DNA from 2 places in the Cupriavidus sp. H18C2 genome. Region 1 is predicted to be linked to the other one. Evidence: predicted binding sites of a transcription regulator. Region 1 holds the regulator's gene; the other holds the start of a gene.
The links. Region 1 encodes FNR, which switches genes on or off when oxygen is low (the NO sensors DNR and NnrR bind a similar motif). Its sites were predicted from a motif close to TTGATNNNNATCAA; they were not measured.
Positions count from the first base shown of each region.

Region 2: a site for FNR is predicted at 9,026-9,039, ahead of EPAKOI_RS16990 (OmpW/AlkL family protein). Genes of this name have one in related genera too.

Region 1 is NZ_CP186010.1:2,049,436-2,064,624, reverse strand. It holds gene ccoS (cbb3-type cytochrome oxidase assembly protein CcoS) at 1-167, shown strand, start outside; gene ccoN (cytochrome-c oxidase, cbb3-type subunit I) at 328-1,776, shown strand; gene ccoO (cytochrome-c oxidase, cbb3-type subunit II) at 1,796-2,491, shown strand; gene EPAKOI_RS09360 (cbb3-type cytochrome oxidase subunit 3) at 2,496-2,654, shown strand; gene ccoP (cytochrome-c oxidase, cbb3-type subunit III) at 2,660-3,577, shown strand; gene ccoG (cytochrome c oxidase accessory protein CcoG) at 3,637-5,127, shown strand; gene EPAKOI_RS09345 (hypothetical protein) at 5,173-5,382, shown strand; gene EPAKOI_RS09340 (hypothetical protein) at 5,379-5,624, shown strand; gene fnr (fumarate/nitrate reduction transcriptional regulator Fnr) at 5,709-6,434, opposite strand; gene EPAKOI_RS09330 (sulfite exporter TauE/SafE family protein) at 6,518-7,285, shown strand; gene scpB (SMC-Scp complex subunit ScpB) at 7,832-8,737, shown strand; gene rluB (23S rRNA pseudouridine(2605) synthase RluB) at 8,766-10,661, shown strand; gene rimP (ribosome maturation factor RimP) at 10,989-11,477, shown strand; gene nusA (transcription termination factor NusA) at 11,474-12,949, shown strand; gene infB (translation initiation factor IF-2) at 13,036-15,189, shown strand, end outside.
Region 2 is NZ_CP186011.1:65,850-81,038, forward strand. It holds gene EPAKOI_RS16945 (ABC transporter substrate-binding protein) at 1-435, shown strand, start outside; gene EPAKOI_RS16950 (SDR family oxidoreductase) at 476-1,255, shown strand; gene EPAKOI_RS16955 (LysR family transcriptional regulator) at 1,265-2,167, opposite strand; gene EPAKOI_RS16960 (acyclic terpene utilization AtuA family protein) at 2,294-3,658, shown strand; gene EPAKOI_RS16965 (AtuA-related protein) at 3,672-4,022, shown strand; gene EPAKOI_RS16970 (Bug family tripartite tricarboxylate transporter substrate binding protein) at 4,066-5,043, shown strand; gene EPAKOI_RS16975 (NADPH-dependent F420 reductase) at 5,242-5,982, shown strand; gene EPAKOI_RS16980 (GNAT family N-acetyltransferase) at 5,988-6,377, opposite strand; gene EPAKOI_RS16985 (AMP nucleosidase) at 6,637-8,127, shown strand; gene EPAKOI_RS16990 (OmpW/AlkL family protein) at 8,305-8,910, opposite strand; gene leuA (2-isopropylmalate synthase) at 9,300-10,988, opposite strand; gene EPAKOI_RS17000 (hypothetical protein) at 11,500-12,882, shown strand; gene EPAKOI_RS17005 (hypothetical protein) at 12,980-15,189, opposite strand, start outside.

The DNA.
Region 1 (15,189 bases):
TGGAAACCCTGTATCTGCTGGTGCCGATGAGCCTGATTCTCGTCGTGCTGATCGCCGGGGCGCTCTGGTGGGCGCTGCATGCCGGCCAGTACGACGACCTGGACCGGCCCGGCGAAGCCATTCTGCTCGACAACGACAAGCCGCAGGAGCCGGAGCGCAGGCATTGACGGACGCGGCCCTGTTGCAGTCGTGGCACGACTGACATGACGTCACGCAAACAGTTCGCATCCGGTACAGGTGACTTGATTGAGATCAACGCGGCAGCGGTCGCGTTTTTCTAAAGTCACACAGTCAATAGGTTTATTCTTACTTAGCTTGGGGGTCTGAATGGCTGTCACCACCGCGTCTCCACGCGCCGACACCTTCAATTACGGCGTCGTGCGGCAGTTTGCCGTCATGACCGTTGTCTGGGGTATCGTCGGCATGGCCGTAGGCGTTCTGCTTGCGGCGCAACTGATCTGGCCGGAACTGAATTTCAATACGCCGTGGCTGTCGTTCGGCCGCCTGCGACCGCTGCATACCAACGCGGTGATCTTCGCCTTTGGCGGCAGCGCGCTGTTTGCCACGTCGTACTACGTGGTGCAGCGCACCTGCCAGGCGCGCCTGTTCTGCGGGCCACTGGCCGCCTTCACGTTCTGGGGCTGGCAGATCGTCATCGTGGCCGCCGCGATCACGCTGCCGCTCGGCATCACCACCTCCAAGGAGTATGCGGAGCTGGAATGGCCGATCGACATCCTGATCACGCTGGTCTGGGTGGCCTACGCCATCGTCTTTTTCGGGACGATTGTCAAGCGCAAGACCCGCCACATCTACGTGGCCAACTGGTTCTTCGGCGCGTACATCCTCACCATCGCCATCCTGCATATCGTCAACAACATCGAGATGCCGGCGTCGCTGTGGAAGTCCTACTCGGCCTACGCGGGCGTGCAGGACGCGATGATCCAGTGGTGGTATGGCCATAACGCGGTGGGCTTCTTCCTGACCACGAGCTTCCTGGGGATGATGTACTACTTCATCCCGAAGCAGGCCGAGCGCCCGATCTACTCCTACCGCCTGTCGATCGTCCACTTCTGGGCGCTGAACTTCACCTACATGTGGGCGGGTCCGCACCACCTGCAGTACACAGCGCTGCCCGACTGGGCACAGTCGCTCGGCATGGTGTTCTCGCTGATCCTGCTCGCGCCGTCGTGGGGCGGGATGATCAACGGGATCATGACGATGTCCGGCGCCTGGCACAAGCTGCGCACCGATCCGATTCTCAAGTTCCTGGTGGTGGCGCTGTCGTTCTACGGCATGGCGACATTCGAAGGCTCGATGATGTCGATCAAGACCGTGAATGCGCTGTCGCACTACACGGACTGGACGATCGGCCACGTCCACTCGGGCGCGCTGGGCTGGGTCGCGATGATCTCGATCGGCTCGCTGTACTACCTGATCCCGCGCCTGTTCGGCGAAAAGCAGATGTACAGCACCCGCCTGATCGAGCTGCACTTCTGGGTGGCGACGATCGGCGTGGTGCTCTACATCGCGTCGATGTGGATTGCCGGCGTGATGGAAGGGCTGATGTGGCGCGCTACGCAGCCGGACGGCACGCTGACCTATGCGTTCGTGGAAGCCGTGAAGGCCAAGTATCCGTTCTACCTGATCCGACTGCTGGGCGGCCTGTGCTTCCTGGGTGGCATGTTCATCATGGCCTACAACGTGTTCCGCACCATCGCCGGCAAGCCGTCCGTGGATGCGCCGATCCCGGCCAGCCTGCCGGCTTCCGCCCACTGACACGCCGAGGACGCAAACAATGTCTCAGAATCAAGGTTTCTTCAGGCACGAGACGCTGGAGAAGAACGTCGGCTGGCTGATCGTCGCCACGATCATCGTGGTCAGCATTGCCGGCCTGGTGCAGATCGTGCCGCTGTTCTTCCAGCACTCCACGACCCAGCCCGACCAGGGCATTACGCCATACTCGCCGCTGCGACTGATGGGGCGCGACATCTATATCCGCGAAGGCTGCGTGGGCTGCCACTCGCAGCAGGTGCGCACGCTGCAGGCCGAAACGGAGCGGTACGGCCACTTCTCGACGGCCGGCGAATCGGTGTACGACCACCCGTTCCTGTGGGGCTCCAAGCGGACCGGCCCCGACCTGGCACGGGTGGGCGGGCGCTATTCGGACGACTGGCAGCGCATCCACCTGCGCAGCCCGCGTGACGTGGTGCCGGAATCGGTCATGCCGTCCTACCCGTGGCTGGAAAAGACGCCGCTGGCAACCGATTCGATCCAGGCGCGCATGAAGGCGCTGCAGCGCCTGGGCGTGCCCTATACCGATGCCGAGATTGCCGGCGCTCCGGAGGAGCTTGCCGGCAAGACCGAGGAGGACGCCATGGTCGCGTACCTGCAGGGCCTCGGCCTGAATCGCCGCAATGTCCGGCTGGACACGGCGCCCGCGCCCGCCACGGCTGAGCCGGCGGCCGAAGCCGCCGCGCCAGCCAAGGAGTAATGCCATGGTGATCGTTACCGCAATTGCCACCGTGCTGTCGATGCTGACGTTCCTGGGCATCTGCTGGTGGGCGTGGTCGGCTGGCCGCCGGGCGGCCAACGACGAATCGGCGATGCTGCCGTTCGCCTTGCCCGATGAGAACAACCCTACAAGCCGGACCTAGTCACCATGAGCGATTTCATTTCCGATTTCTGGAGTTACTACATCGCGGCCATTGCGCTGATCGGTATCGCCTGGTGCGTGTGGCTGCTGTTCTCGCAGCGCAAGATGCCCAAGGGCGTTAGCACGACCGACGATACCGGCCACGTCTGGGACAACGACCTGCGCGAGCTGAACAACCCGCTGCCGCGCTGGTGGATGTGGATGTTCCTGCTGGCCTGCATCTTCAGCCTGGGCTACCTGATCCTGTATCCGGGGCTCGGCTCGTACGCGGGCGTACTCAAGTTCTCGTCGCAGGACGAGCTTGCCGCGCACCGGCAGGCCGCCGAGAAGATGCAGAACGAGATCTACGCCAAGTACCTGAAGATGGACGTCAAGCAGGTGGCGGCGGACCCCGATGCGCGGGAAATCGGCCAGCGGCTGTTCCTGAACTATTGCGCGCAGTGCCATGGCTCGGACGCGCGCGGCAGCCGGGGCTTTCCGAACCTGACCGATGACGACTGGCTCTATGGCGGCGAGCCCGAGACGATCCAGCAGACGATCGCCAAGGGCCGCAATGGCGTGATGCCGCCGTTTGCCGGCGCCATCGATGGCAAGCAGGCCGGCGATACCGCGCAGTACGTGCGGTCGCTGTCGGGGCTGACGTACGACCCGATCCGGGCCTCGCGCGGCGAGAGCACGTTCAAGTCGACCTGCGTGGCCTGCCATGGCGGGAGCGGCAAGGGCAACCAGGCCCTGGGCGCACCCAATCTGTCGGACAAGGTGTGGCTGTACGGCAGTTCGGAAGGCGCGATCGTCGATGCCATTCTCAAGGGCCACAACGGCCATATGCCGGCCCACGAGGAAATCCTGACGCCCGAACGCATCCGCATGCTGACGGCCTATGTCTGGGGCCTGTCGAATTCGGCAGCACCGGCAGGACAATGACAAACCGCTCCCCGGAGGCCCGCCGGCGAGGCAGGCCCCGGGGGCACGAGGGCTGAACAATGAACGCGCCCCTGGAATCTCCCCCCACACGCGAGGCTGGCGAGACGGCCACCTGGCGACCCGCGCCGCCATCCAGGACGGCGGCCGATGCCACCGAGGAAGCGCTCTACGAAGTCCGGCGCAAGATCTACCCGCGCTCGATTAAGGGTGCCTTCTCAAGCTGGCGTGTCTGGCTGGTCATCCTGACCCAACTGGTCTACTACGGCACGCCCTGGCTGCAATGGAACGACCGTCAGGCCGTGTTGTTCGACCTCGGCGCCCGCAAGTTCTACATCTTCGGCCTCGTGCTATGGCCACAGGACGTGATCTACCTGGCCGTGCTGCTGGTGATCTCGGCACTGTCGCTGTTTCTGTTCACGGCGATAGCGGGGCGATTGTTCTGCGGTTACGCCTGCCCGCAAACGGTCTACACCGAAATCTTCATGTGGATCGAGCGCCGGGTGGAAGGCGACCGGATCGCGCGCATCCGGCTGGACGGCGATCCATGGAGCCTCCGCAAGCTGCGGATCAAGGCCACCAAGCACGCGTTGTGGATCGTCATCGCGCTGTGGACCGGCTTCACGTTCATCGGCTATTTCGCGCCGATCCGCGAGTTGGGCGGAGAAGTCCTGCACTGGACGCTCGGGCCCTGGCAGGCGTTCTGGATGCTGTTCTACGCCTTTGCCACGTGGGGCAACGCGGGCTTCATGCGCGAACAGGTCTGCAAGTACATGTGTCCGTACGCGCGGTTCCAGAGCGTGATGGTCGACCGCGATACCTACGTGGTCACGTACGACGTCGGGCGCGGCGAGCCGCGCGGCAGCCGTTCGCGCAAGGCCGACCACCATGCGGCGGGACTTGGCGACTGCGTCAACTGCAGCATCTGCGTGCAGGTGTGCCCAACCGGCATCGACATCCGCGATGGCCTGCAGTACGAGTGCATCGGCTGCGGGGCCTGCATCGACGCGTGCGACCAGGTCATGGACAAGATGGATTACCCGCACGGGCTTATCCGGTACACGTCCGAGAACGCCATGCGCCAGAAGCTGTCGCCGACGGCGGCGCGCAAGCGGCTGCTGCGTCCGCGCACCATCGTCTATACGCTGATCTGGCTGGCGCTGAGCGCCGGTTTCATCGCCTCGCTAGCGATGCGGACGCCGCTGAAGGTCGACATCATCCGTGACCGCGGCGCGCTGGGGCGCGAAGTGGAAGGCCGCTGGATCGAGAACGTGTACCGGCTGCAGCTCATCAATGCGACCGAAGCGCCGATGAAGATCCGCGTGCAGGCCAACAGCGCGGAAATGCAGGACCTGACTGTCGAGTACGACCAGGGCGCGGAAGGGCTGGCACCGACGTCGAACCGCCTGCTGCCGATCCGGATCCGCGTGCCGATCGAGGATGCGAAGGAGGGCACGCACAAGATCGAGGTGACCGTCACGGCCGAGACCGGCACCGATCGCGACGTACGAATTCGGCAAAGTACGAGTTTCATCGTCCCGCGCAATCTGTGACGCTGTGGCGGAAGCGCCGGGCGAATGGCCAAACTGGAGAGCGAAATGAACCCGAACCCCGCAAAACCCTGGTACAGGGAACCCTGGCCATGGATTCTGATGAGTGGCCCGCTGCTGGCAATGATCGGTTGCGGCGTCACGATCTGGCTGGCCAATGGCCATGCCGACATCCCCGTCGCCGACGCCGCCCGTCACGGACTGGTGGTCGAGAAAGTCGGGTCCGCGCCAACCGAACCGCCGGCGAGGCGCCCATGAGACTCCGCTGGCTGATGTGGGTGCTGTGGCCGGCGTTTCTGATGGGCGGCGCGGCCACGGCAGTCGTGTTCTCGGTTGTGGATCCTGGTGACCTGAGCTTCTTCGGCCACCCGGTGGAGGCGTCGCGGCAAGCGGTCTACACAGTGGGCTTCCTGGTGGCGTGGCTGTTCTGCGCGCTCTCCAGCGGACTTACGCTGTACACGATGCCGGTAAAGCTGAGCGATACCGATGAACTCGAATAGCGCAGTCGAACAAAAAGGCCGCTCCGGATCTGCTCTGACGCGGCCTTTGTCGTGATACGGGGCGGGCGGCAGGTGCCACGGGCCTCAGCAGGATCGGCTGTACACCTGCTTGATGGCGGCCATGTCGATCAGCTTGACGTGCCGTTGGCGGATCTGGATCAGACCGGCCTCGGCGAATCGCGAGAACAGCCGGCTGACCGTTTCCAGTTTCAGGCCAAGGTAGCTGCCGATTTCCTCGCGGCTCATGCGCAGCACGAACTCGGTGGAGGAGTAGCCGCGCGCGGAGAGTCGCTCGGACATGTTGACGAGGAACGCGGCCAGCCGCTCTTCGGCACGCATCGAGCCGAGCGTGATCAGCATGACCTGGTCCTGCGAGATTTCCTTGCTCATCAGCCGCAGGAACTGGCCTTGCAGCGAGGGCAGGTGGCCCGACAGCGCTTGCAGTTCGTCATACCGGACGACGCAGACTTCGGTGTCCTCGAGCGCCGTTGCATCGGAAGCGTGCTGCATCTCGCCGAGACCGTCGAGGCCGATGACTTCGCCGGGCAGATGAAAACCGGTGATCTGCGTGCGGCCGTCTTCCATCGTGACGTGCGTCTTCAGCGTGCCGAAGCGGATGGCATACACGGCGCTGAGTGGTTCGCCCATGCGGTACAACGTTTCGCCCTTGTGAACTCGCACACGTTCCTGCACGAGCGTGTCCATCTTCACGAGGTCCTGTTGCGACATGCCCACCGGCAGGCAAAGTTGACCCATTGCACACGTGGAACAACGGGGCGACATCTCGGTGACGGGGATGGAAGTCAACAATTGAGTGCTCGTATGAATGCGCTTGCAGCGAGGGCGCGATGCAGGCATTTTACAGCGTCGAGTGACGCAGAAGCGAGGAACAGTTGCCATTTGGTGTGCTTTTAAGCGTTTTTCTGATGGCCTTGCTCGGTGGCATGCATTGCGCCGCAATGTGTGGAGGAATTGCTATTGCTGCGGAGCAAAAACGGCCGAGCAGTGCAACGATTTTCGTACACCGTTCACGAAATCAATGGTGGGCCGAACTCTGCGTCATGCACGCCGGGCGCATCACGACCTACATGCTGCTGGGCGCGGCGTTAGGCGCCGTCGGTGCGACGGTGTGGCGGCAGGACTATCTGCCTTTGCAGCGATGGCTCTATGCGCTGGGCAGCCTGATGCTGGTGCTGACGGGCGTCTGGCTGCTGCGCGGTCGCGTGATCGGGATGGAATGGATCGAGCGAACGGCTGCGAAGGCAGCGGCACCGGTAGGGCGGCTTGCGGGCTGGTTGTCGGTCGGTCTGCCCGCCGGCTTGCGTCCATCGCAGCGGGCCACGCCGATGCTGCGCCGCTACGGCATGGGTCTCGCCTGGGGATTGGTCCCATGCGGCATGGTCTATGGCGCACTCGCGCTGGCGCTGCTGGCCGGTAACGCTGCGTCCGGAGCACTGGTGATGGGGGCCTTCGGGCTAGGCACGCTGCCGAATCTGCTGGTCATGTCGGGTATGTCCGGATACCTGCGGCAGTGGTCGCGCAAACGGGGGGTGAGGGTCGCCTCTGCCGCGCTGGTCATCGGTTTCGGTGTGCTGGGCGTGGCCCGGGCGGTATGGCTGCCTGAGACGCTGGCGCAACATGGTTTTTGCGTGGTGTTCTGAATCGGCCACAAGGCCGGGTTGCGGGCGGGACCGGGAATGCCATACAATCGCCAGAACCACGGTATCGCGCCGCACCATGTTTCTGGCGTCGCCGGACCGCTGTCCCGATCTGGGGCGCGTGTCCAGGTTTCCGGCCACTCCGGTGCACCGGCAACGTCTCTACAGTCCATCCGGTTCAAAAGATCTGGTTAAAAGACCGGCGACGGTTGGGAAGGTGGCGCCGGCCAGGGCGATGTTGCCCGAGCCGATATCGGTATTTTCTTGCCGTCTTGGCCATCCGGTGGCCCAGGCGAATGTCCGCCCCGAAGGGAGAAGGCGCGACGCAAGAGGTCCGTCGACTGGAGAAGCTGGCCAGCCCCGGACGATCTCCTGCCGGACCGACCCGGCAATTCGATGCAAGGAATGATGTGCACGGCTGCGCTGCATTAGGCGGGCGAGCTGGCTGCGCGATGAGATGGCGATGGCTCTGGCCTCGCTGTATCTGCAATCTCCAGTGCCCCGGGACTCGTCCGGGGGCAGGTGCAAAGACAGGCTGCACGCAATCACATGAATACCCAAGAGGCGAAGATCGTCCTCGAGACCGCGCTGATCTGCGCGCAGGAGCCGCTGCGCGTTGGCGATCTGCGGCGGCTGTTTGCCGACGACGTCGGCGCCGACACCATCCGGGTGTTGCTGGAACAGCTCCGGCAGGACTGGCAGCAGCGCGGGGTCGAGCTCGTTGCGCTGGCCAGTGGATGGCGGTTCCAGAGCCGTCCGGAGATGCGCGAATTCCTGGACCGGCTGAACCCGGAAAAACCGCCCAAGTACTCCCGCGCGGTGATGGAGACCTTGGCCATCATCGCGTACCGCCAGCCGGTGACGCGGGGCGACATCGAGGAAATCCGCGGCGTCACGGTCAGCACCGACGTGGTCAAGAAGCTTGAGGACCGCGGCTGGATCGAGGTCATCGGCCATCGCGACGTGCCGGGCCGCCCGGCGCTCTATGCGACGACCAAGGCGTTCCTGGACGACCTGGGGCTGCGCTCGCTGGACGAGTTGCCGCCGCTGGAGGACGCCCAGGCTCAGGCCCAGGCCAACCTGCTGGACCAGCAGGCGATCGATTTCGAGGAAATCGCCACGGCCAACCCGCCGGCCGGCGATGAAGAAGCATTCGCCGCGCCCGTCGCCGATCCGGCGGCTGCCGCAGCGGCCGGGCCGGAGCCCGTGACCGAAGTCGGGGCCGAAGCCGAAGCCGAGGCCGGACCGGTGGCAGGCGCCGCCGACGAGGCGGATAGCGATACCAGCGTCGCCCTGCAGCCCGAGGAGGATGGGCAGGACGATGCGCCGGTGGCACATGCCAACGGCTACCACGTGGACACCGGGGCCGCCGTAGCGCAGACCCCCGAGCGTTCGGAACCGGCTGGCGAGGACTCGCCATTCCCGGCCGAAGACGACGAGCGTGTGTCCAACTGAACAACATGCAACATCGATAGTGAATACTTTGTCTGATTCCGCTGAGCAAGACGTCCGCCGCCCGGACGTGCCGGGCGATACCGGCGCAGCCCCCGATACGGGCAACGACGCCGACGGCGCGCCGCGCCGCAAGGGGCTGCGTCGCGGTCTGCGCAACCTGGTGGCCTCGCGCCGCCAGGCCGGGCAGGACCGGGACGCAGGCCGTTCGGAGGCTGACGCCGCCGCGCCGGCCGATGCCAACGCCGCCCAGCCCGCCGCACCGCGCGGCCGTGGTCGCCGCAAGCCCGCGGCGACGGCCGAAGCCGGTGCGCCGGACGCCGCCCAGGGCGATGCTGGCGAAAGCCAGCCGGCCCAGCCGGCGGGTCAGGGCCAGCGCAAGCGCCGCCAGCAGCCGCAACGCAAGGCCGCCCTGGTCGATGGCGACAGCAAGCCGGCCGCCGAGCAGCCCGGCAAGCGCAATCGCAACGGCCAGCGCAAGAACCAGGCTGGCGCAGGCCGCCAGGGTGCGGCAGGCGGTGGCGCGCGGGGCGAACCGCGCCAGGGCGACAAGCCTGCCAGGCCGGCCGGCAAGGGCGCCTCGGCCAAGCCCGCGGCGGGCGGCGAGGACGTGTTCCGCTTCGTGATTTCCGAGCAGTACGACGAGGAAGAGACGATCGTGCCGCGCACCAAGGCCAAGCCGGTGCGCGAGCTGACGTCCGACGACGACGCGCCCAAGCTGCACAAGGTGCTGGCCGAAGGCGGCCTGGGATCGCGCCGGGAGATGGAAGAGCTGATCCTGCAGGGCCGCGTGTCGGTGAACGGGCTGCCGGCCCACATCGGCCAGCGCATCCTGCCGACCGACCAGGTCCGCGTGAATGGCAAGCTGATCCACCGCAAGGTGTCGACCAAGCCGCCGCGCGTGCTGCTGTACCACAAGCCGTCCGGCGAAATCGTCAGCCAGTCGGACCCGGAAGGCCGTCCGACCGTGTTCGACAACCTGCCGCGCATCAAGAACGGCAAGTGGGTGGCCGTGGGCAGGCTGGACTTCAACACCGAAGGGCTGCTGATTTTCACGACGTCGGGCGATATCGCCAACCGCTTCATGCATCCGCGCTACGGCGTCGAGCGTGAATATGCGGTGCGGACGCTGGGCGAACTGGCCGAGGCCGACCGCCAGCGCCTGCTGCACGGCATCCAGCTCGACGACGGCGAGGCCAACTTCCTGCGGATCGCCGACGGCGGCGGGGAGGGCGTGAACCAGTGGTACCACGTCGCCCTGACCGAGGGCCGGAACCGCGAAGTGCGCCGGATGTTCGAGGCGGTCGGTCTGACCGTGTCGCGCCTGATCCGCACGCGCTACGGCCAGTTTCTGCTGCCGCGCGGCCTGAAGCGTGGCCGCTGGCAGGAGCTGGAAGGCACGGAAGTGCGCACGCTGATGGCCAATATCGGCCTCAAGGCGCCGGCCAAGGCCGAGCAGTCCGGTGGCAAGGGCGCCACCAAGGTGGGCGGGCGCAAGCAGCGCACGGAAGCGGCCATCGCCGGCATGCCGATGCACACGGGCATGGACGGCCTGCCGCGCTTCGAGAAGGCCGGGGGCAACCGTGGCGGCAATAGCGCCGGACGCGGCCAGCCCGACCCGATGCAGACGTCGATGGGCTACATTCCGTCGGGGCCGGCGCCGCTGACGTCGCATACGACCAAGTTCGGCGGCGGCATGGGCGGCGGTGGCGGCATGCGTGGCGCTGGCGGCGGCAAGGCCGGCGGTGCCGGTGGCGGACGCGGCGGTCGCAACGGCAACCTGGGCAATCCTGGCGCCGGCGGCAACCGTCCGCGCCGGGGTGGTGGCGAGGTCAACGGCAATGTGATGCCCAAGGCCGCCAAGGCTGGTGGCGGCAATCGCCGGCCGCGCGGCGGCGGCGGTGGTGGCCGCGGCGGTCACCGCTGACAGATCGCGGGCCGGTTCGGATACCCCGTCCCGGCCCGAATCTGGCGCGAATGCCATTCGCTTTTGCCTTTTAGCCGGCATCCGCGTATAATCAAAGTCTATTCAAAAGTATCATCCTCGGCGAGGATGGGCGAATGATGGGCATTGCGCCCATTTTTTTTGGTTCGCCCGTTTGTGCTTGCGACTGGACAACGTCACCCGGTGTGGCGCGTCCGGGCCGCGGATGATGGGGCAGGCAGGGCTTACAGGTCGTTTCGGAACCTCGATTTCAGAACGTTGTGTTGTCCGAAGTCTGCCAAGTATTGAAAGCCACTATTCGGGATTACAGTGCATCTGGCAGATTTGATCGAAACCACCCTTACCGGCATGGGCTACGAGCTGGTTGATCTTGAGCGAGCCCCAGCCGGACTTCTGCGTGTCTACATCGATCAGCCTGAAACCGGCATCGTCATCGAGGATTGCGAAAAAGTCAGCCGACAGCTCACGCACGTGCTGATGGTCGAGAACGTCGACTACGAGCGCCTCGAGGTTTCGTCGCCCGGCCTGGACCGTCCGCTCAAGAAGCTGGCCGACTTTGCGCGTTACGCAGGCGAGGAAGCCCGCGTCACGCTGCGTCTGCCGGTCAATGGCCAGAAGAATTTCGTCGGCATCCTGCGCGAACCCGCGGGCGAGGCCGGGGCCGAGAAGATCGGCCTGGAATTCGAGGGCAAGGATGGGCCGGCACTGCTGGAATTCGCCATATCCGATGTCGACAAGGCACGCCTCGTGCCGGTAATCGACTTCAAGGGAAATCAAAGAAAAGGGAACAAGCAATGAGCCGCGAAGTTCTGTTGCTCGTCGATGCGCTAGCGCGCGAGAAGAACGTCGACAAGGATGTGGTGTTCGGTGCGCTGGAGGCAGCTCTGGCCTCGGCCACCAAGAAGCGCTTCGAGGAGGACGTGGATATCCGCGTCCATATCGACCGTGAATCCGGTGAGCACGAAACGTTCCGCCGCTGGCTTGTGGTCCCCGACGAACAGGGCCTGCAGGAGCCGGACAAGCAGATCCTGCTGTTCGAAGCCCGCGAGCAGAGTGCCGACATCCAGCTCGACGACTTTATCGAAGAGCAGATCGAATCGGTCGAATTCGGCCGGATCGGCGCCCAGGCCGCCAAGCAGGTGATTTTGCAGCGCATCCGCGACGCCGAGCGCGAGCAGATCCTGAACGACTACCTGGACCGCGGCGAGAAGATCATGACCGGCACGGTCAAGCGCGCCGACAAGAAGGGTCTGATCGTCGAATCGGGCCGGGTCGAGGCGCTGCTGGCCCGTGACCAGATCATCCCGAAGGAAAACCTGCGCACGGGCGACCGCGTGCGGGCGTATATCCTCAACGTGGACCGCGCCGCGCGCGGCCCGCAGATCGAACTGTCGCGCACCGCGCCGGACTTCCTGATCAAGCTCTTCGAGAACGAAGTGCCGGAGATGGAACAGGGCCTGCTGGAGATCAAGGCGGCCGCCCGCGACCCGGGCGTGCGGGCCAAGATCGCCGTGGTGGCGCATGACAAGCGTATCGACCCGATTGGCACCTGCGTGGGCGTGCGTGGCACGCGCGTCACCGCCGTGCGCAACGAGATTGGCGGCGAGGCCGTGGACATCGTGCTGTGGTCGGAAGACCCGGCGCAGTTCGTGATCGGCGCGCTGGCCCCGGCGCAGGTCCAGTCGATCGTGGTCGACGAAGAGAAGCACAGCATGGATGTGGTGGTCGACGAGGAAAACCTCGCCGTCGCCATCGGTCGCAGCGGTCAGAACGTACGCCTGGCGTCGGAGCTGACCGGCTGGCAGATCAACATCATGACGCAGGAAGAGTCCGCGCAGAAGCAGGCCGAGGAAAGCGAGCAGGTACGCAAGCTGTTCATGGCCAAGCTGGACGTGGACGAGGAAGTGGCGGACATCCTGATCGAGGAAGGCTTCTCCACGCTGGAAGAAGTGGCCTACGTGCCCATCAGTGAAATGATGGAAATCGAGGCGTTCGACGAGGACACCGTCAACGAGCTGCGCAACCGCGCCCGCGATGCGCTGCTGACGATGGAACTGGCCCGGGAAGAAAAGGTGGAAGAGGTGTCGCAGGACCTGCGATCCCTGGACGGCCTGAACCCGGAGCTGATCGGCAAGCTGGCCGAAGGCAATATCCACACGCGCGACGACCTGGCCGAACTGGCCGTGGACGAACTGGTCGAGATGGCCGGTGTGAGCGAGGATGACGCCCGCACGCTGATCATGAAGGCACGGGAACATTGGTTTAACTGAGGGACACGTCCGGGCCCCCGCGGCCCGGACGCGCTTTCCGCATACGAATTGTCCCGACGTAGAAACCGAGCATTGAAAGGGTTTGAATGGCAAGCACAACAGTTGCCCAACTGGCCGCAGAACTGAGCCGCAGCCCTGCTGCACTGCTGGAACAATTGCAGGCAGCTGGGGTGGGCAAGGCAAAGCCTGAAGACATCATTACCGAATCGGACAAGACCCGGCTGCTGGAGCATCTCAAGCGGTCGCACGGTCAGTCCGATGACAGCGCACGCAAGAAGATCACGTTGACCAAGCGCGAAACGTCCGAGATCCGCCAGTCGGATTCCACGGGCAAGACCCGCACGGTGCAGGTCGAGGTGCGCAAGAAGCGCGTGCTGATCAAGCGCGACGAAGTCGAATCGCACGATGACGGCGCCGACGCCCACGCCGCTGCCGACGCCGAGGCCGCCGAACAGGCGCGCCGCGACGACGAACAGCGCCGCCAGCAGGCCGAGGCCCTGGCCCGCCAGGAAGCCGAGGCCCAGGCCGCCCGCGAGGCCGCCGAGCGCGAGGAAGCCGAGCGCCGCGCCAGGCAGGAAGCCCTGGAGGCCGAACAGCGCCGCCAGGCCGAACTGCTGGCCGAGAAGGCCGCCGAGGAAGCCGCCGCCGAGCGCGCAGCCACCGAGGCCGCCGAGGAAACCGCGCGCCAGAAGGCCGAGGAAGACAAGGCCCGTCTGGCCGCCGAGCGCCAGCAGGCGCAGAAGAACGCCGACGACGCCAAGGCTGCCGCCGACAAGGCCCGCGCCGAGCAGGACAGCGCCAAGGCCGCCGCCGACAAGGCGCGCGCCGAACAGGACGCTGCCGCCCGCCGCCGCCGCGAGGCTGCCGAAGCCGAAGCCCGTGCGATCCAGCAGATGCTGAACGCCCCGGCCCGCGTGCTGAAGGCGCCGTCGGAGCGCAAGGCCGAGGAAAAGAAGGCCGAGCAGACCGGCACGCTGCACAAGCCGGTGAAGCCGGCCGGCGCGACCACGGAAGCCAAGAAGGACGAGAAGAAGACCACCACGGCGCCTGCCGCGACCACCACTACCACCACGGCCGACAAGAAGGGCGGCAAGGGTGCGAAGGGCGGCTGGCAGGACGACAACCGCGGCGGCAAGAAGGGCGGCGGTCTGAAGACGCGCGGCGATTCGTCGGGCGGTACCGGCGGCTGGCGCAGTGGCCCGCGTGGCCGCGGCGGCAAGCAGCACGCCGACGACGGCCGCAGCAACTTCCAGGCGCCGACCGAGCCGGTGGTGCGCGAAGTGCACGTGCCGGAAACCGTCTCCGTGGCCGACCTGGCGCACAAGATGGCCGTCAAGGCGTCCGAGGTCATCAAGCAGATGATGAAGCTCGGCCAGATGGTCACGATCAACCAGGTGCTGGACCAGGAAACCGCCATGATCGTGGTGGAGGAAATGGGCCACAAGGCGTTCGCCGCCAAGCTGGACGATCCGGAAGCGCTGCTGGTGGTGGACGGCGAGGACCATGCCGACGCCGAGCTGCTGCCGCGTCCGCCGGTGGTGACCGTGATGGGTCACGTCGACCACGGCAAGACGTCGCTGCTGGATTACATTCGCCGCACCAAGGTTGCAGCGGGCGAAGCCGGTGGCATTACGCAGCACATTGGCGCGTATCACGTGGAAACGGACCGTGGCGTGATCACGTTCCTGGACACCCCGGGTCACGAGGCCTTCACGGCCATGCGTGCCCGCGGCGCCAAGGCCACCGACATCGTCATCCTGGTGGTGGCGGCCGACGACGGCGTGATGCCGCAGACCAAGGAAGCCATCGCGCACGCCAAGGCTGCCGGTGTGCCGATCGTCGTGGCCATCACCAAGGTCGACAAGCCCGAAGCCAACCCGGACCGCGTCAAGCAGGAACTGGTGGCCGAGCAGGTGGTGCCGGAAGAATACGGCGGCGATTCGCCGTTCGTGCCGGTGTCCGCCAAGACCGGTGCCGGCATCGATGACCTGCTGGAGCAGGTGTCGCTGCAGGCCGAAGTGCTGGAACTGAAGGCGCCGGTCGACGCGCCGGCCAAGGGTCTCGTCGTGGAAGCCCAGCTCGACAAGGGCAAGGGCCCGATCGCGACGATCCTGGTCAGCAGCGGCACGCTCAAGCGTGGCGACGTCGTGCTGGCAGGCAGTGCCTACGGCCGCGTGCGCGCCATGCTGGACGAGAACGGCAAGCCGGCGAAGGAAGCCGGCCCGTCGATCCCGGTGGAA
Region 2 (15,189 bases), on a different replicon from region 1:
GAGGCGGCGCGGATCATCCGCGAGATGAAAAAGGGCGGCAGCCAGGCGCAGTTCGTCACGCTGTCGAACAACGCGGCCGATTCGTTCATCAAGGACCTGGGCGAGGACGGCAAGGGGCTGATCATCACGCAGGTGGTGCCGGGGATGAATTCGAGCCAGATGAGCATCGCCAGCGAGTACCGCGGGCTGGCCAAGGCCCAGAACCAGGAGCCCAGCAACGCGGGCATGGAAGGCTTCATGTCGGCCAAGGTGCTGGTGGAAGGGCTGCGCCGCGCCGGGCCCGAGCCCACGCGCGAGAAGCTGGTGACCGCGCTGGAAGGGCTGCGCGATTACGACCTGGGCGGCATCCTGATCAGCTACAGCCCGGCCCGCCATACCGGGTCGTCGTTCGTCGAGATGTCGATCGTCTCGTCAACCGGCAAGCTGATCCGCTGAGGCCCCGCCGCGCCCGGCGGGCTGCGGTATAGTGGCCGCCATGGCGACGACCCCCGCAGTCCATCCTTTCTCTCTGGCCCGCCGCGTGGCCCTGGTCACCGGCGGCGGGCAGGGCCTTGGCCTGGCGATGGCCGAGGCGCTGGCCGATGCCGGCGCCCACGTGATCGTCTGCGCGCGCAGCCCCGCACGGCTGGACCACGCCATCGACCACCTGCAGGCGCGCGGCGCCAGCGCGGAAGCCCTGGCGCTCGACATCACCGACGAAGCCGCCGTTGCGCAGGCGTTTGCCAATCTCGACGCGCGGCACGGCCGGCTCGACATCCTGGTCAACAACGCCGGCGCCCGCCAGCGCAGCGGCATGGCCGACCTGGACGCCCAGGACCTGCGCGCGATGCTGGAGACCAATCTGGTGGCCCCGTACGCGCTGTGCCGCCATGCGTCGCGCAGGATGCAGCAGGGCGGCTACGGACGCATTGTCAACGTGACGTCGATCGCGGGACAGGTGGCGCGTGCCAACGACGTGCTGTATCCCGCCACCAAGGGCGGCCTGGACGCGCTGACGCGGGCCATGGCCGCCGACCTGGGCCGCCACGGCATCACGGTCAACGCCGTGGCGCCGGGCTACTTTGCCACCGAGCCGAACCAGGCCATGGTCGACGATGAAACCGTGGCCGAATGGCTGCGCAACCGCACGTCGCTGGGCCGCTGGGGCCAGCCGGCCGAAGTGGCGGGCGCCGTGGTGTTCCTGGCGTCGCCGGCGGCGTCGTACGTGACCGGGCAGGTGCTGGCCGTCGACGGCGGCTATCTGGGCCACTTCTGAGCGATACGCTCACCGGCGCGCGCCGCGCCCGTAGTGCGCGCGCAGGCAATCGATCATCGCGGCGGACGCCGCCGAATCGCCGCGGTCCTTGAGCCGCACCAGGCAGATCTCGCGTACCAGCGCCGGCATCTGCATTGGCCGCACGGCCAGCCCCTCGCGGCGGAACTGGAACAGCGCCAGCGCCGGCACCACCGACACGCCCAGCCCGGCCTCCACCAGCGCGGCCACCGTCGCCAGGTGTTCCACCTCCATCACCCCATTGAGCTTCAGCGGATGCATGGCCGCATCCAGGTGCTGGCGCACGCTGCTGGTACGCGATAGCTGGATGAACGGCAGGCCGGCCAGCGCCTGCGGGGCGATGCGCCGCCTGGCGGCCAGCGGGTGATCGGCCGGGCAGACCAGGTGGAAGGTGTCGTGGACCAGCGATTCCACGCGCAGGTCGGCGTCCTGGGCCGGGGCCGGCGCCAGCGCAAAGTCGGCCTGGCCGCGCCGGACCATGTCGATGCAGCCGTCGGCCAGCTGGTCGTACAGCGCCAGCGAGATGCCGGGGTAGCGGCGATGGAAATCGGCCATCAGCGGCGGCAGGTCGCCACCGGCCAGCGACGGCAGCGCCGCGATGGCCACGCGGCCCTTGCGGCGCTCGGCGTGGTCGCGCAGGTCCTCGAACGCGGTTTCGAAGTCGGCCAGCAGGCGGGTGGCGACTTCCTCGAAGCGGCGGCCGTCGGCGCTCAGGTCCACGTGACGCGTGGTGCGCTCGAACAGCCGGCTGCCGGCCTGGTCCTCCAGCGTCTGGATCAGCGTGCTGAAGGCCGACTGCGACAGGTGGCACGCCTGCGCCGCCCGGGTGAAGTTGCGATGCGTGGCCAGCGCCACGAAGGCGCGCAGGTGCTTGACCGAGAGGTTCGACAGCATGGCGGGGCGGGGGCGGCGGATTGATCTGGGAAGTCGATAGATTAATCCAAATAATCCGTTTTGGCGGGGCAGAAGCCGGCCCTAGAATGGGATCGCCGTTCACTCCTGCCAGACGCTGCCACGCCCATGACTGCTCCCCTGCTGATCGGGTCCGGCGCCGGATTCTCCGGCGACCGCACCGATGCCGCCTTGCCCGTGGTGCGCACGCTGATCGCCGCCGGCGGCCCGGCCGCGCTGATCTTCGAGACGCTGGCCGAACGCACGCTGGCGCTGGCGCAACTGGCGCGCCGCAACAACCCCGAACATGGCTACGAGCCGCTGCTGGACCACCTGATGACGCCGGTCCTGGGCCTGTGCCTGGGCCACGGCATCCCGATCATCGGCAACTTCGGCGCCGCCAATCCGCGGGCCGCCGCGCGGCGCATCGTCGCGCTGGCTGCCGAGCTGGGGCTGCCACGGCCGCGCGTGGCGGTGGTGGAGGGCGACGACCTGTCGCACGACGCCGGGCGCGAGCTGCTGCGCGGCATCGTCGGCGACGCGTTTCCGGACGCGCGCTTTGTCTGCGCCAATGCGTACATCGGCGCGCAGGGGATTGCCGATGCGCTGCGCGAGGGCGCCCAGGTGGTGGTCTGCGGCCGCGTGGCTGACCCGGCGCTGGCAGTGGGGCCGGCGATGGCGCACTTCGGCTGGGCCTGGGACGACTGGAACCGGCTGGCCGCCGGCACCATGGCCGGGCACCTGCTGGAATGCGGCGCGCAGGTCAGCGGCGGCTACTTTGCCGATCCCGGCATGAAGGACGTGCCCGACGTGCACGCGGTGGGCTTCCCGATCGCCCGGCTAGACGCCGACGGCGGCATCGAGATCTTCAAGGCGGCCGATACCGGCGGCTGCGTCGACCTGCGCACCGTCAAGGAACAACTGCTCTACGAAGTGCACGACCCCTGCGCCTACCTGACGCCCGACGTGGTGGCCGACATCGGCGCGGTCAGCGTCGAGCAGGTGGGCCCCGACCGCGTGGCCGTGCGCAACATCCGCGGCCATGCCCGCCCGGCGCAACTGAAGGCCAACCTGTTCCACCACGGCGGCTGGTTTGCCGAGGGCGAGATTTCCTATGCCGGCCCCAACGCCGCCGCGCGCGCCCGGCTGGCCGCCGACATCGTGCGCCGGCGCATGCAGATGCTGGGCTTCGACGTGGCGATCCGCTTCGACCTGATCGGCGTGCTGAGCGTGTTTGGCGACGATGCCGGGACGATGCTGGCGCAGCCGCAGGCCGGCGAGGCCGGCGCGCGCGACGTGCGCCTGCGGGCCGCGCTGGCCCACGAGGACCAGGCCGTCGCCCAGGCGCTGCTGCGCGAGGTCAACGCGCTCTATACCTGCGGCCCGGCCGGCGGCGGGGGCGTGCGCACGGCCATGCGCGCGCGGCTGAACGCCACGTCCTGCCTGGTGCCGCGCGATGCGGTGACCGTCCGCCATGCCTTTGTCGACGCCTGACCCCGGAGCCGCCATGAACACGACCCACACCGTGCCGCTCTACCAGCTTGCCCACGGCCGCACCGGCGACAAGGGCGACCGCTCGAACATCAGCGTGATTGCCTACGATGCGCGCGACTTCGACCACCTCGTGGCCCACGTTACCGAAGACGCCGTGCGCGCGCTGTTTGCCGCGCGCCGGCCCACGGCTGTCAGGCGCTACGTGGTGCCGTCCATCCAGGCCATGAACTTCGTGATCGACGGCGTGCTGGACGGCGGCGTCAACGACGCGCTGAACCTGGACACCCACGGCAAGGCACTCGCGTTCCTGCTGCTGGGCCTGCCGATCCCCCTGCCGCCGCGGCTCGCCGGCGGCACTGCATGATTGCCGAGCCGTCCCAATGTCAAAACGATTCGAGGAGACACAGATGTACGGAATTCGCAGGCCGCTGGCCGTTGCCGCCCTTGCCACGTTCGCGTGCCTGGCCCTGCCCGCGGGCAGCGCCTGGGCCGAGTTCCCGGACAAGCCGATCCGCTTTGTCGTGCCGTTCGCGGCCGGCAGCGCCACGGACCAGCTTGCCCGGGCCATCGGGCAGGCCGTCACGGTCGACAGCAAGGCCACTGTCGTGGTCGACAACAAGCCCGGCGCCAATGGCTTCATCGCCGCCACCGACGTCGCCAAGGCCGCGCCGGACGGCTACACGGTGCTGATCACCACCAACACCACGCACGCCGCCAACGAGCACCTGTTCAAGAAGCTGCCGTACGACCCGGTGAAGGACTACGCGCCGCTGTCCGCGCTGGGCCGGGGTGGGCAGATCATGGTGGTCAATCCGCAGGTGCCGGCCAAGACCGTCGGGGAATTCATCGCGCTGGCGAAGAAGGAACCGGGCAAGCTCAGCTTCGGCAGCGGCAGTTCGTCGTCGCGCATCGCCGGCGAGCTGTTCCAGCAGATGGCCCACGTGCAGCTTCTGCACGTGCCGTACAAGAGCAATCCGCTGGCGATCACCGACCTGCTGGGCAACCAGATCCAGATGATGATCACCGACACGGCCACCGGCCTGCCGCAGGTGAAGACCGGCAAGCTGCGCGCGCTGGGCGTGTCCGGCAAGGCGCGCTCGCCGCTGGCGCCCGACGTGCCGACCATCGACGAGGCCGGCGTCAAGGGCTACGAGATGAGCTACTGGTTCGCGGCCTACGCCCCGGCCGGCACGCCGCCCGCCGTGGTGACGAAGCTGAACCAGATGCTGGTGAAGGCGGCCAGGAGCGAGACGGCGTCGAACTTCTACAAGACCACGGGTACCGACATCTTCACCAGCACGCCGGCCGAGCTGGCCAAGTTCCAGTCGCAGGAATCGGACAAGTGGGGCCGTATCATCAAGGCGGCCAATATCCAGCCCGAATAAGGCCCGCAGAAACGGGTACGCCCCGGCAGGTGCCGGGGCGTTGCTGTTATGGCGGGGCTAGCCGGACGTGCGGCGTCCGCGTCACATGGCCGCGCGCCGGTCCGGGACGCCGGGCATGACATTCCCGTGACAGGCCAGCGGCTCGCTGGCGCGTGTTTTCGCCTAGAGTGATCGGAGGAAGCAAGCGGGAGACAGGCCATGGCACACGGATTTCGCGGGATGTCGCACGGGCGGCGCAGGGTGCTGATCGCGGGCGGCTGGAGCATGCTGCTGACGGTGCCGGCCGGCCATGCCATGGCGCAGGGCACGCGCGAGCCGGCGCGGTTGAAGATCGGCGTGGTCGGATCGGGCCGGCTGGGCGGCGCCGTGGGCAGCCTGTTCGTCAAGGCCGGCCATCCGGTCTTGTTCGCGTCGCGCCATCCCGAGGAACTGAAGTCGCTGGCCGATCCGCTGGGCCCGCTGGCCCGCACCGGCACGGTGGCCCAGGCGCTGGCCTTTGCCGACGTGATCCTGCTGGCCGTGCCCTACAGCGCGGTGCCCGAGGTGGGGCAGCAGCACCGCTGGCAGGGCAAGATCGTGCTCGACGCCACCAACGCCATCGCGGCGCGCGACGGCGCCATCGTCGACGAGGTCAAGGCCAACGGCATCGGCGCGACGACGGCCAAGTACCTGAAGGGTGCGCGCATCGTCCGCGCGTTCAATTTCACGGGCGCGGCGGAATTCACGCGGGAAAGCCACCGCAGCGGGCCGCCGATGGCGGTGCCGCTGGCGGCCGACGATGCCGAGGCGCTGGCCGTGGCATCGGCGCTGGTGCGGGAGGTGGGATTCGAACCGGTGGTGGTGGGCGGGTTGTCGTCGGCGGACCGGTTCGCGCCGGGCGGCAAGCTGTTCCGCCAGATGGGTACGGCCGAGGAATTCCGGCGCGCGATGGCGCAGTAGGCGGCCTAGCGGCGGCGCCACTCCATCGCCACCATCGAGGGCGTAAAGCCAAGCTGGCCGAAGAAGGCCGCCTCCGAGGACCGCGCCGCACGCAGGACCCACGTGATGTCGGGATCGTTGCCCATCACGTGGCGCAGCAGCGCGCGGCCGATGCCGCGCCGCCGGTGCTGGGGCGCGACCGCGACCATCGAGATATAGCCGTTGGAGATGTCGTCGCACAGGGCGCGTGCGAAGCCGATGACTTCGCCGTGCTCCACGGCCACCGCCACGCGCTGCGAGTTGGCGATGAGCTGGGCAAAGCGCTCGGGATTGCCGACCCGTTGTTCCCAGCCGTTGGCAGCCAGCAGCAGCCGGGCTGCCTCGATCTCGGCGGGCAACGGATTACGGATTTCCATCGACAATTCCTCCTGCGTGATTCCGGAGCGCATGCGAGCAGCCCCTCCGGAAGTGGGGGACGCAGAGCGGCTGCGCCGCGATTCGCGCGATGTATCGCGCTGATTTGTCGCGTATTTCGGCGCAGAGTGTAGCGAAGCGGATGCGGCGGCGTCAAACAACTTTGGCCGCGGAGTGCGAGCGTCCGCACGCAGCAACGCCCCCGCCAGCGCGCGCCGGCGGCGGGGCCCGATGGCCTGTCGCGGCGCCAAGGCTGGCGGTATGATGGCTGCCATGGACGCCCCGATCTTCTCTTCCGCACACCCGGCCGACCAGTTGGCCGAATTCAGCGATGCCGATGACGCGCTGGCGCGCATCCGCGAGATCTACGACAGCTCCGTGGCGGCGGTGCGCGCGCGCTTCGACGCGTTCGCCCAGGGCAAGCCCCTGCCGTCGGCCGCGCACGCGTGCTATCCGTACCTCGGCATCTCCGTCAACCTGGAGACGATGGTCACCGACAGCCGCCCGTCGTGGGGCACGGTGGCCTACCCCGGCGTCTACGGCACCACGGTGACCCGGCCGGACCTGCTGTGCGACTACTACCGCGACCAGATCGAGCGCCTGATGCGCTATCACCGCGTGCCGGTGGTCGTGGGGCTGTCGCGCCGGCCGATCCCGCTGCCGTTCGTGATCGAGGCGTCGACCACCGACATCAGCTACACGCAGGCCCGCGAGCTGGAAGCGTCGTTCGTGCTGCCCGAACTGAGCCGGATCGACGACTCCATCGCCAACGGCACCTTCGAGCCCACGCCGGGCGAGGCGTGGCCGCTGTCGCTGTTCTCTGCCGAACGGGTGGACCTGGCGCTGCAGCGGCTCTACCACTACACGGGCACGGCGCCGCAGCATTTCCAGCGCTTCGTGCTGTTCACGAACTACCAGCGTTACGTCGACGAATTTGTGGCGCTGGGGCGCAGCCTGATGTCGACCGATGGCGGCGACGGCTACGTGCGGTTCGTCGAACCGGGCGACGTGGTGCAGGACCTTGGCGGCGTGGAGCCCGAGGACGCCACGCGGCCGCGCGCGCTGCCGCAGATGCCGGCCTACCACCTGGTGCGCGAGGACGGGCTGGGCGTGACGCTCGTGAACATCGGCGTGGGCCCGTCGAACGCCAAGACCATGACCGACCACCTGGCCGTGCTGCGGCCGCATTGCTGGCTGATGGTGGGCCACTGCGGCGGCCTGCGCCGGTCCCAGCAACTTGGTGACTACGTGCTGGCGCACGCCTACGTGCGCGACGACCACGTGCTGGACCACGATCTGCCGCCGTGGGTGCCGGTGCCGCCGATCGCCGAGATCCAGGTGGCGCTGCAGGAGGCCGTGGCGCGCGTCACGGGGCTGTCCGGCACCGAGATGAAGACCCGCATGCGCACCGGCACGGTGGTCTCCACCGACGACCGCAACTGGGAACTGAAATCGAAGTCGCTCTACGCGCGCTTCAACCAGTCGCGGGCCATCGCCATCGACATGGAAAGCGCGGCCGTGGCGGCCAACGGCTTCCGGCTGCGGGTGCCGTACGGCACGCTGCTGTGCGTGTCCGACAAGCCGCTGCACGGCGAACTGAAGCTGCGCGGCATGGCCAACGCGTTCTATCGCCAGCGCGTCAGCCAGCACATGACGATCGGGCTCGAAGCAATCCGCATCCTGCGCGAGAACGGCGTCGAGCAGCTTCATTCCCGCAAGCTGCGCAGCTTCGACGAGCCGGCCTTCCGCTGACCCACTGGCGCCACGGTCCTCGTGGCGTCCCCCCGTCCACCTTCCCCGTCCCCGCCCGCGCGCCCGTAAAAAAGCGCGCGGGATTGCCGCGCGCAGTGAGACGGAAAGGTCGCCGGTTGGGCGGCCCTTCCTCGAGGAGACAAGTGGAAAGTGTCTGGGCGCTGCCGCGCCCAGGCCTCAGAAGCGGTAGCCGACGCCCGCGCTGAACAGCCACGGATCGAGGTTGACCGTGGAGACCTTCACGCCGTTCGAGTACACGTTGCTGGAGATCCAGACCTTCTTGGCGTCGACGTTCAGGAACCAGTTCTTGTTGATCTTGTAGTCCATGCCGATCTGCACCGCCGGACCCACGCTCCAGCGGTCCAGGCCCAGCGTGCCGCCGGCCAGGTCCACGCCGTAGACGCGCGTGGCGTTCACGCCCAGGCCCACGTACGGGCGGAAGGTGCCGTTCGGCAGGAAGTGGTACTGCAGCAGCAGGCTGGGCGGCAGGTGCTTGAAGGAGCCGATCCGGCTGCCGTCCAGGCTGACGTCCTGCTTCTGCGGGTAGGTCAGCACCAGCTCGGCGGCGATGTGCGGCACGATGAAGTACGTGATGTCGACTTCGGGAATCCATTTGTTGTTGACGTGGATCCGGTCCGACGCGCCGACACCGCCCACGGGGTCGGACTTGTTGGCCATGTCCAGGTACGTCCCGCGCAGGCGGACCATCCAGTTGCCCTGGGCGTCGTCGGCGGCGATGGCCGGCGCGGCAAGGGTGCCGATCGTGGCGGCGGCAAGCGCCATGCAGAGCGAGGAGACGAGGGATTTGCGGCGGGGAGTGTTGGCAGTTGTCATGGTGGTCAAGCACGGGACATCGAAAAAAGTGCGACCAGTGTGTCGTGCGAAAAGGCGCTCAACCTTGACGCAAAACAAGTGAACAACAGCCGACAGGAACTCCCTGCTCGCGCGTCGCGTATGCGCGACAGATCATTGCCGGCGCTTGCCAGCGGCCGCCGAAGCTTCTATGGACATGCGGATTTATTCGTGGCGCGCGTGGCGCGGCGCCCGTACGCTGTGCGCTCGTGGTCGTGCACCGCGCATGTCGTGGGCGTCCGCCAGGACGTCTTTTAGGGTGTGCCCCGTGGGGGCAGGGCACACCAGCTTTTCACGCGGGCAGCGCCAGCGTTGCCCGCTCAGGCGGCCCGGGCCTGCTCGCCGCCGCGGGCCTGCAGATGGCGGTTCACGCCCGACACCATGGCTTTCAGCGATGCGGTCACGATGCTGGCGTCCACGCCGGCGCCAAAGCCCGTGGGCGAATCCCCGACCCGCACCTCGACGTAGCAGGCCGCATTGGCATCGGCGCCCGTGGTCATGGCGTGCTCGTGGTAGTCCATCACGCGCACGGCAATGCCCAGGCCGCGCGAGAACGCGTCGACCGCCGCGTCGATCGGCCCGTTGCCCTTGCCGCGTACCCGCGCCGGCTGGCCGTCGCGTACCAGTTCCATCTCGATCTCGACGGCGTTGTCGGCCGTGGACACCATGCGGTGCGAGACAAATCGCACCGGCGCGTCGACGTCCAGATACTCGCGGCGGAACAGCGCGTAGAGGTCTTCCGCGCTGGCTTCCAGGCCGGTCTCGTCGGTCATCGCCTGCACGGCGCGGCTGAACTCGATCTGCAGCCGGCGCGGCATGTAGATGCCGTGCACCTGCTCCAGCAGGTACGCCATGCCGCCCTTGCCGGACTGGCTGTTCACGCGGATCACGGCGTCGTAGCTGCGGCCCACGTCGGCCGGGTCGATCGGCAGGTAGGGCACTTCCCAGATCGCGTCAGGCTTCTGCTGCGCAAAGCCCTTGCGGATGGCGTCCTGGTGCGAGCCGGAGAACGCCGTGAACACCAGGTCGCCGACGTATGGATGGCGCGGATGCACGGGCAACTGGTTGCAGTGCTCCACGCACTGGCGCACCGCGTCGATATCGGAGAAATCGAGCTCCGGGTCCACGCCCTGCGTGTAGAGGTTCAGCGCCAGCGTGACCAGGTCGACGTTGCCGGTGCGCTCGCCGTTGCCGAACAGGCAGCCTTCCACGCGGTCGGCGCCGGCCATCACGGCCAGTTCGGCCGCCGCCACGGCGGTGCCGCGGTCGTTATGCGGATGCACGGACAGCACGAAGTGCTCGCGCCGCGCCAGGCGGCGGTGCATCCATTCGATCTGGTCCGCGAAGACGTTCGGCGTGCTGCATTCCACCGTGGTGGGCAGGTTCAGGATCATCGGCCGGGCGGCGTCGGGCTGCCAGACGGCCGACACGGCGTCGGACACTTCCAGGGAGAAATCGAGCTCGGCCAGGCTGAAGGTCTCGGGCGAATACTCGTACGACCATGCGGTTTCCGGCATGGCGTCGGTCAGCGCGCGAATCAGGCGCGTGCCCGACACGGCCACTTCCTTGATCTCCTCGCGCGAGGCATTGAAGACGATGCGCCGCCACGCCGGCGCGATGGGGTTGTACAGGTGGACCGTGGCGCGCCGGGCGCCGCGCACCGATTCCACGGTCCGGCGGATCAGGTCTTCGCGGGCCTGGGTCAGCACGACGATCGTCACGTCGTCCGGAATGCGGTTTTCCTCGATCAGCATGCGGACGAAATCGAAATCGGTCTGCGACGCCGACGGAAAGGCGACCTCGATCTCCTTGAGGCCCACCGCCACCAGTTGCTCGAAGAAGCGCAGCTTGCGGGCGCTGTTCATCGGCTCGATCAGGGCCTGGTTGCCGTCGCGCAGGTCGGTGCTCATCCAGCGCGGCGCGCGCGTGATCTGGCGCGACGGCCAGGTGCGGTCGGGGATGTCGACAACGGTGGCGGGACGGTACTTGGCGGACGGGTTGCGCAACATGGGCATGGGAATCTCCTTCCTCGCGGGAAAGTGGCAACGCAAGGCGCCGCGCGCACGCGCACGCTTCACGTCGACGAAAAATAGGGAAAAGAGTGGCGAAAGGCTGCCGAACTGCCACGCGGCACTAGGCCCGGCAACCGATCGGTAGGCTTAGCAGTAGCGAGGAAGCGCGCAGGGCGCGGCACGACAGCAGGCCCGCGACGCGCACGCGCACGGCGGCACCGATGCGCGGGGCATCAGCGGCGTGGCGGAGGTCGAGGGAAGTGGCTTGCATCGTACCGGGTAGAAGGGTCGGCCCGGCCTGGGGGCAGGACGGACGACAAAGCGTAGTGCAAAACGCGCAGACCCGTCAACCGCCGGCGTATTACGGGGCGTCCAGCCCTAGCCCGATCGGGGGACCTCCACCCTATATGTGCGCCGCCGCTCAATCATCTGGCCGGTACAGGACCTTGCCTATCGCGCCTAGGCTGATAGCACTCGGGACGGGACCGACAATAACGGGGGACAAATCATGCGCACACGCAAGTGGAGCGGCTGGGTCGCGTGCATCGCGACGGCGATGCTGATGGCGGCATGCGGGGGCGGCGGGGGCGGCGGCTCCGGCGCGGGCACGACGGCGCCGGCCGATACCGGCGGGGGCGCCAGCAATCCGGGCGGCGGCACGGCCACGCCGGTTGCCAAGTCGTACACGCTGGTCATCAACCGCACGTCGGGCCAGGTGGGCGTGGGCAGCACGATCTCGCTGACGGCGTCGGTCGTGGACTACCTTGGCAACGATGTCACGGGCGCGACGACCTTCACATGGTCGTCCAGCCATCCCTCGATCGCCGCCGTGGCGGGCGCCACCGTTCCCGGCAGCGCCGTGGTTACGGGCGTGGGCGTCGGCACGGCCACGGTCTCAGTGGGCGCGACGGTGGCCGGCAGCGCCGGCGCCACCACCGTGCTGCCGCAGGTGGCCGCGACGATTACCGTGGTGGCGCCGGGCACGCGCACCTACAGCCTGGCGCTGCCGTATCCGGTGCTGTCGATGACCAACGGGCAGGTGCTGCCGGTGACCGCATCGCTGATCGACAGCGACGGCGCGGATCGCTCTTCGGCCGGCACGGGCTGGACGTGGCGCAGCAGCTCGTCCGCGGTCCAGGTGAGCGGCGCGACGAACGTGGGTACGCTGGTCGGCGCGAACACCAGCGACACGCCCGCGCTGTCCGTCGTCAGCGTCCAGGTGACTGCGCCCGACGGCAACACGCTGACCGGCGCCTTCCCCGTGTCGGTGTTCAAGACGAGCGTGCAGACGTACCGGCTGGTGCTGTCGCAGTACGGCCAGCAGATCAACGCGCTGAACGTGCTCAACGGCTATCCGCAGCAGTACAACTCGCAGGTGGTGCGCAACGACAATATCGATGCAACGGCCGATTTCACTGGGCTGTGGGCCATCACCACCACCTCGCCCTCGCTGGCGGCGCTCATCAACGGCACCACGCACGTCACCACGGTGACGACGAGCCGGCCGAATGGGTCGCAGCCACTGCAGAGCATGTTGTCCGAGATGGCTGGCAGCCTGACGCTGTCCGCCAAGCCGCGCGCGACGCTGCTGATCACCGAGACGCCGAAGTGGGCGCTGGTCTACGATGGCCCGAACCCGCTGGTGGTGCCGGGCGGCGGCATCCCGGTGGCGGCACACATCATGGAGCGCGGCAACGACAACGGCATCATGAACTGCAATGGCACGTGGGCCTGGAGCGTGGTGAGCGGGCCGGTCACGCTGACTCCGGCGCTGACCGACAACTCGCGCAATATCGTGCCAACTGGCTCGGGACCGTTCATGCTCAAGGCCACCTGCACGGCCGGCACGGACACGCCGGTCTCGCTGATGATTCCGGGCACGGCGCAGTAAGGCTTCAGGATCTCCGGACGGACGAAGGCCCGCCGCGATGGCGGGCCTTTCTTATGGCTAAACGGCAGAAGCGTCCCCCGTTCTACGCACTATCGAATCAGTGGGGAAACTGAATCGACCACCGAGTGGATTCCCTCATGTCGGGCGTCGCGTCGATGCGCTTTGCCCAGGTCTCATCCTGTTCTCTCTGCTTTGCCTCCTCCACTTCGTCGGTCAGGCCGAAGGTATCGGTAGCGCGCGTCTGGAAGTACAACGTTGGCGACAGGACGTGATCATGCCAACTGGTCAGCATCGTGTCATGAACCAGCATGTCGAACAGCATCATGACTTTCTCGGGCAGTGGATTCATGCCCGTGGCGCCCTCCTTCCACGCAGTGGCAAGCGTCAGTGCCTCGGGGCTCATTAGCATCGACTCCAATATATCGGCCGCGTTCTTCGTGTCGTCATTGTCGTGAGGCTGTGTTTTGGCGAGGTCTGCCGCCCTTTTTATCCCGGCCTGCGTTGACAACCATCGCGTTTGCGATGCCGCCTCCTCATCGATGCGGTCCCACACCTTCATGGAGGGACGTTGCAACGCTCCCAACGTATTTCGAAGCGATTCGCGCTCGGCATCGTGTGCCTCGGACATACGGATCCAGGCCGCAGCCATCGCCTCGCGATCAAAGGACGTACGTTGTCTTTCGGCCCGGTACGCGTATTCGGCCTCTCGGGCTGCCTGCGCCGTTTCCCGATGCTGCCGTTTCAGATCCTCGGCGGGTTCGTTCAGCAATGTGCGAAACGCCGGCGACTGGTAACGCACCGCCAGCCAGCGGAGGAACACTTCCATATGGGCGGTGAAATCGAGCCCCTCCTTGCGCGGCACGAGTTCACGATATGCAGAAATCAGATCCGGGATCTTGTAACTGGCGTTGCCTTGGGTGATGGTTGGCGCCAGCGAAAATTTTTCGTAAGTCTCCGGCTTGTGGTTCCTTAGTTCTAGCACTGTGTCGAGCCTTGCCCCGGCCATGAGCGCCTCATGCAACATGTCACGCAGTACGATGCGCTGCAGTTCTCCACGGAATCCCAACGACCCGGGTGGGGCACCGCCCGTGATGTCCTCGCTGGTCCCCGGGTAGAGATATTGCTCACCCCGCGTGTTCTCCAGGCTATCGAGCCGCTGATAAAAACGCAGTTCGTGCGCCGCCGCAAAATGGACGCATTTCTGGACGATGGCAGGGACGGCAAGCTCGCGGTCGCCGTGGTGCTGTTTAACCATCCCGATGACCGGCACCATACTGAGCAACTCATTCGCGGCCATGACCGAGGACACGGAATCGAGCAAGCCGAGAAACCGGATTTCGATGGGATGGCCTTCCTTGCCCCACTCGCCGCCGATACGCAGATCCAGATCCGTGCGCTGCTTGTACTTGCGAACCAGTTCATTCACGAACGCGCGTGCGATCACGCCGCCCCGATCCGCCCCAAACACCGAGACTTCAATACGTTGGACCTTTTCCATCTGCGACGTCACATGGCGATAGGCCGCTTCGAATTGCTTCAAGGCACACTGCAGACGGTCGTGGACGCCGGTTCCAAACACCATCGCGGCCGCTTGGCTGTCGCGCAGGAAGGGAATGGAATCGATTCCCATATCAACGGCGATGGATTTCACGGCAACCGCCGCGGCCTTGAGCGGATTCTTCTTGATGTCATACAGCGCTGCCCGGACCGATGCCTTGCCGCGCGCGACCCACCGGCTTTCGCTCGCAAAGGCCAGTACGCGTCCAGCCTTGGCCGGGATGGCGTTTGCTTCCTTGAGAATATCGTCATGGATCCTTGCAACCGGGCGCCACGACATCTCATCGAAGGCTTCGGATAACGCCTTCTCTGCCACCTTGCCGGGAATCTTTGGGATATCCAGAATCTTCGACACGCCGGTTGCTTTCGTGGCGGTGTTCGTGGCCGTCTTTGTGGCGAGATTCACCGCTGATTTTCCTGCCTTGGTTGCCCCCGAGATAATCTCGCTGTTCTCGGCGTCCTTGTTCAGCGGTGTGCCGAGGCCGGAGTAGTAGAACGGGTACCAGAACTGGTTCGGGAAATCCTTGCGCCGGAAGTCGCGATTATTACGATGTGCTTCCCAGAGCCGGCAGATATTCGAGTAGCGGGATGTCTTCGGATCGTCCTGGTCCCTGTGACGTCCGAAGCCATCGAAGAAGAACCCCATCTTGACAATCGCGCCACATGGAATGCACTCGTCACGTTTGAGTGCCTTGTGAGAAACGAGCATACCGTCGTACACCTCGTGGGGTGTGGCGTCCGCAGGATCGA